Regions from separate parts of the Marinomonas maritima genome, predicted to be linked through region 1. Evidence: predicted binding sites of a transcription regulator. Region 1 holds the regulator's gene; the other holds the start of a gene.

Region 1 (3,152 bases):
CAGCAACGAGATGCACAAGCTTTTCTTCCACATCTCGAATTAAATCATTCACTCTAGTGATCACTTGACCTGTTAGATCTTGATAACCCTGCTCTAGAAGAATTGTGTTGAGGTTTGAATGCAAAGTGGTGGCACAATCATCCGCATACGATAAAAAGACATCTATGCGTTTGTATAAGTCTCGAAACTCTTGTGGTGTTAAGTCACGCTGTATTAATCGACTCCAATCTTTTCGCAGTTCTCTGGCCTGACTCTGTAATTCACTAGCCACAGGAACGCTACTATCGACCATATCCATGGTTTTATTGGCAGCAGCATTGGTCGTCTCAATAACATAATTCAATCGATCCGAGGCATCGGTGATTTTTGTAGCAGAATCATTCCCACCCTCACCAACGACCAAATCTATAGAATCAACTTGAAAATCACGAATAGCATCATGCAAACTCCGCGTCAAATGACCCACTTCGTTATAGAAGCTATTATGACGAGCCTCGCTTAATTCTTGGATTATTTTAATAGCAGCACCAAAATCACCCACTTCAAGGTGGTTTAACAGTTCTACAGCACCGTCTTTTACTAGACTTTCAAATTCCACTAATCCAGAGCCCAATACATTTGACATCTAAAGCCCCTATTTTGCAGCGTCTATTCGTTCGAATATTTTCTCAATTTTTTCTTTGAGAGCAACTGCGGTAAACGGCTTAACAACATAACCATTCACTCCTGCTTGAGCTGCAGAGATAATTTGATCACGTTTAGCTTCTGCGGTTACCATGAGAACAGGTATACTCTTCAATTTTTCATCGGCACGAACTGCACGAAGCAACTCAATACCAGTCATACCCGGCATATTCCAGTCGGTTACAAGAAAATCGATTGTTCCAGCTTGAAGTATAGGCAACGCAGTCGTTCCATCATCCGCTTCAACCGTATTGGTAAACCCTAAATCCCGTAGTAAGTTTTTAATGATTCGTCTCATTGTCGAGAAATCATCAACAATCAGGATCTTCATGTTTTTATCCAATGCACCCTCCACACCCAAAAGGTAATATTTCAGAACTCATAATTTAATCTCGCCAATCACTTAATCGAGCTCGCAATCGCATAGCCGCTTGACTATGGATTTGACTGACTCTTGATTCACTGACACCTAAAACAGCGCCAATCTCTTTTAAATTTAACTCTTCATTATAGTAAAGAGATAAAACTAATTTCTCTCTTTCAGGAAGAGTGTCAATCTCTTTTACTAATTGACTCTGGAAACCACCTTCTTCAACTAAAGAGTAAGGTGCATTTTCAAACTCTGAATCGATATATTCTAAATTAGTTGTATCAGAGTCTAGCATTTCTTCATAGCTAAATAATTGGGTAGACATAGAGGAATGAATCATTTCATGATACTCCCCCATACTAATCCCCATATGAGCCGACACTTCCATATCGGAGGCCTCACGCCCGAATTTGGCCTCTAACTCTTTAATTGCATTCGTAACCGCCCTTCCATTTCGCCTAACAGAACGCGGCGCCCAATCTGTTTTTCGCACCTCATCCATTATAGATCCGCGAATACGAATGCCAGCATAGGTTTCAAAGCTGGCACCCTTGGTGGATTCAAAGCGTTTATAGGCCTCAATCAACCCCATCATACCAGCCTGAGTTAAATCATCTATATCGACACTATCGGGTAATCGAGCCAATAGGTGATAGGCAATTTTTTTTACCAAATACCCATACTGCTCAACAATCGAATCAATCGAAAGCGCCGCTTTTTTTGAGTATGTATTGTATCCATTTTTGGTCTGCATAAAATATTCTAAGCAACCTTCACTATTTAAGTTAGTTGCGCTAATCAAACTGTACTACATAGTTCAGCGTAACGCTTTCAGTAATAACATATCTTTACTAACTACCATACTTTAATGACCCGTAGAGCTGATTATAATGCTCCGCTGTATAAACAGCTCGACTAATCAAGTTATGTGCTCTAGCTGGCTCAATATCATCAGGTATACGCTGACCATCTGCTATATATACGACAGGTAAGCCCTCTTCAATAACTACACTAATCGCTTCGCCAAGTGAAGCAGATTCATCAAGTTTACTCAAAACACAGCCATCTAGTTGAACTTGAGAGTAAATATCGACAACTGTTTTTAATACTTGCCTTTGACTTGTACAAGGCAATACTAGCAATTTTTTAAGACTAGCCCTTGCTCGCTTCATCATTAGAAGCTGTCGCTCAAGATTAGAATCCCTTGGATTCATTCCAGCAGTATCAACAAGAACTAAAGAGTAATGTGCGTATTTTGCCAACACTTCATTTAAATCTGAGTATTCATTAACCACTTCGACAGGAACATTTAGAATACGACCAAAGGTTCTTAACTGTTCATGGGCAGCAATACGATAACTGTCAGTCGTAATTAACACCACCCCCTCAGAGCCATGCTTTAATACATGCTGAGCAGCGATCTTACCTATAGAAGTCGTTTTCCCGACACCTGTTGGCCCCATAAAAGCGATACAGCCTTTAAGCTCAGTAGAACTCGAACGAACAGGGATATAATCAGCCAAATGCGCAAGTAGACGATTCCAGTCATCCTCCCGTCCTTTTAAATCGATATCATCTATCAACCTAGAAACAACAAACTCAGACAACCCCAACCCCTTTAATTTTTCACGGGCCCTCTGCTCAACTGCGCTTATCTTGGAATCACCGCTCCCTTCATTCTGCCGCCGCTCCAGCATAGCACGGACATTTTGAAGCTCTAGCTCCATCTCACGCAATTGCTTGGCACTATCATTATTTCGTACAGATAGAGCCTCTTCCACCCGAGGGTCTTCTTTATCTTCAGCGAGTGGAGGCATATTAAACTGCGCTGTAGAAGACTTATTTAGCTGCTCGGATTGAATGCTGGGTGTATTAGTTGGAGGTGCTGTCTGCTGCTTTGCTCTCTCTATTCGCTCTAAATAATCCGAGCTAGGGTTTGCATGTGGTTCAGGGCGAGGAGCAGACGAACGCTTAGAGGTCATACTAGAAGGCAAAGATCCGTCATAATCCAAAGCGGCAACTATTTCGATCTCGCCTGTAGGCAGACGTTGATTTGACAAAATGACTGCATCAGGGCCCACAGCATCACGGACCTTCC
Region 2 (3,152 bases), 160 kb from region 1:
GAAGTATGAAGAAGAATAAATAAATCTTGTAGCCGACTATCATTACGAATAGCTGTCGTCAGCGTATACCCATCCATCTCTGGCATTTCAATATCAGAAATAACCATAGAAAACTCCTGCGTGACGTCTTTCCCTTCAGCAACCATGTTTTGTAGGAAAGTAAGCGCTTCGCGACCATCACATAAAACAGTGGTGGAAAAACCAACCTGCTCCATACAACGCTTAATTTGTTTACGCGCGACCGAAGAGTCATCAACAATAAGTATATGATGTTTTTTAGCATTTTCTGTTACATCAGCATTGACGATGCCTTCCGAAATATCCTGTCGTGTAGGAGCAACCTCAGATAGGATCTGCTCAACATCGATAATCTCAACCATTTCTTTGTCGACCTGACAAACAGCAGTCAAATAGTTATCGTTCGACAACCCTTTTGGTGGCGGCTGAATATCACTCCAGTTCATGTTTACGATACGTTCGACGCCACGAACCAAAAAGCCCTGAATTCGACGATTATACTCCGTAATAATGACAAAACATTGACTGATATTCTCCATCGGGCTCGCGCCTGTTGCCAACCCCAAGTCTAAAATTGGAATAGTTCCACCACGAATATGAGCAACCCCCCTGACCACAGGAGAACTGTGCGGCATAGTCGTTAGCTTCGGACACTGAAGAACTTCTTTCACTTTAAAGACGTTGATGCCGTAAATTTGCTTACCATTCAGGCGAAACAACAGCAGTTCAAGTCGATTTTCCCCTACAAGCTGCGTACGTTGGTTAACAGTATCCAAAACTCCAGCCATAAACGCCTCCAAAATGTGTAAACATTATACTGAGGTATAACCTCAAAATTGTTAAAATGCATCATCCAATGATAAAGTGCTTTCTAATATTTTACTAACTATCTTATTTATAACATCATAATAAACAAAGTGAGCGAATCATGCGAATCATAAGGCTAAGCTTAGCCTTCATTTGTTTTCAAGCCAGTTTAACATTTGCCCTATCTACTGAAGACCAAATTAATCACTACATAAACCAAGTAGAGATCCCTAGACTGGCAGAAATATATCCAGATGCGGTTATTAACATTACATTAAACAATGTAGCCGCACTCAATTATTTACCTGCTTGCGATAGTGAGTCGATTCAAATCCGCAATCAGAGACCAGACGCGACCAAACGCACAAATTATGAAATCAGTTGCAACAACCCTACGTGGAAATCTTATGCTCCCGTCACCCAATCCATCATGATTCCGGCTATAAAAACCATCACCCCAATTAATCGCGGCCAAGTCATCAGTAAGTCAAATACGGATGTGGGTGAAGTCGACTTATCTAGTTTAAGAGGACATGTTTTTACAAAGAAAAATCCTCCTTACGGGCAAGTCGCATCACGAAACTTGCGCATTAACACCTTTATTACTGTTAATCTAACGACCCCCCCAATGCTTGTAAAAAAAGGTAATGTCGTATTAATAACAGCAAAAAGTGGCAGCATTACCGTCAAAATGAATGGTGTTGCTTTAGAGAATGGTGTAGAAGGACAACAAATACGTGTCCAAAACACAAGTTCTGAAAGAATTATATACGCCAAAGTTGTAACTGACAGTGAGGTTCTTGTAAACTATTGAGTACAGACTGACCGGCAGTTTATATATTCTTTTTTTCTGAAGCTTTTCATTAAAGTTTTTGTGGATCTTGCCGACAACATAGACAGGCAAATCATTAAAGGGCGGAAAACCCAATGGCAATACACCTTACAGGTCTATCAAACCAGAGCACGATCAATAAAAGTGAACGCTCGCAAAAAGACGATGCAACTGTTAGTACGACAGAGAAACAAAGCAGTGTAAAAAATGGCGGCACTTTAGCTGAGGATACCGTTAAATTAAGCGGTACAGCACAAACCCTACAAAATCAGCATTCTAAAATTGGCAACTTGCCAGATGTTGACATGGAAAAAGTAGAACAAATCAAAAGCGCTATCGCTGCAGGCGAATATAAAATAGATACGCAGAAGCTTGCGAATAATATGGCTTCTATGGATTCTCTATTCTAGACTGTACACTCTATACAGTCTGTGAACGGTTTGCCCTATGATCCCTATTGCCCCTATATTCATAAGAAGCAAAGAGATATTAGAAAAACTCTCTTCGCTCCTTGATGAAGAACGACTAGCTTATGGGCAATTGGACAGCGAAACTATTATTACCCTATCCGAACAAAAACAAGCCCTCCTTGATGAAATGAATAAGCTCAATGAAAAAAGAGTGAATATTCTTATTAAATTTGACATTGTCGATCGGAAAAAACCCTCTGAAGAAGAATTTAAAAGCTGGCTTACCCTACAAGACAGTTCTATGGATAATGTTCGTCTATTAATGCAAGATTGTGAAACGCTACTGAAAAAATGCAAAACACAAAACAATACAAACGCTCGAGTTTTAAACACCTTACAAAAACGCAACAAACACCTCTTCGAGCTACTTCAAGGTCATAGCAGCAAAAATAAAGTTTATACAGCGAGGGGCTCAACACGTCCAATTAGTAGTAAGCACACTTTAGGACGGGCTTAAAAACCATAAGAATCAACACCATACAAGCTCGACTCACATTTGTAATCTAAACATAATTGATGTATAAATCACGCCTCAATATAAGTCCTCATAGGTAAACAGGATATACCGGCCGCCTCCTAAGCAGCTATTCCAGGTTCGAGTCCTGGTGGGGACACCAAATTACTTATAAAATAAAAAAAGAGCCTCAAGGCTCTTTTTAAAAATTCTTTTAAAAGCAGATTATTCTATATCAATTATTGCAAAGCTATGGACAATTTTCACACCACCTCTTTCCAACATTAATGACGCAGAGCAATATTCTTCCGCTGATAACTTAACCGCACGAGCAACAACGCTTTCTTTCAGTTTGCGCCCCGTCACCACAAAGTGAACTCGAATTTCAGTAAAAACAGCAGGTACGGAATCTGCTCTATCAGCCTCTATTTGGGCAACACAAGACACAACATCTTGACGAGACTTCTTTAAAATCCCAACCACATCATAAGATGTACAACCACCCAAGCCCGCAAGCAACAACTCCATCGGCCTTGCGCCAGCAATCTGATTACCGTCAATCTCTATCTTA

Evidence for each region. The regulator FliA, encoded in region 1, starts transcription of late flagellar genes. The targets are predictions, from matches to a motif close to CTAAAGTTNNNNNNNNNNCNGCCGATA.
Region 2: the regulator FliA is predicted to act here: its motif matches at 1,689-1,715, upstream of flgM (flagellar biosynthesis anti-sigma factor FlgM).

The regions. Positions count from the first base shown of each region.
Region 1 covers NZ_JAMZEG020000003.1:106,394-109,545, forward strand. Annotated here, with positions in the region: gene M3I01_RS12590 (protein phosphatase CheZ) at 1-625, opposite strand, end outside; gene M3I01_RS12595 (chemotaxis response regulator CheY) at 635-1,015, opposite strand; gene M3I01_RS12600 (RNA polymerase sigma factor FliA) at 1,071-1,808, opposite strand; gene flhF (flagellar biosynthesis protein FlhF) at 1,906-3,152, opposite strand, start outside.
Region 2 covers NZ_JAMZEG020000003.1:264,760-267,911, forward strand. Annotated here, with positions in the region: gene M3I01_RS13300 (chemotaxis protein CheV) at 1-806, opposite strand, end outside; gene flgA (flagellar basal body P-ring formation chaperone FlgA) at 947-1,639, shown strand; gene flgM (flagellar biosynthesis anti-sigma factor FlgM) at 1,753-2,067, shown strand; gene M3I01_RS13315 (flagella synthesis protein FlgN) at 2,105-2,584, shown strand; tRNA gene M3I01_RS13320 (tRNA-Arg) at 2,669-2,744, shown strand; gene M3I01_RS13325 (OsmC family protein) at 2,807-3,152, opposite strand, start outside.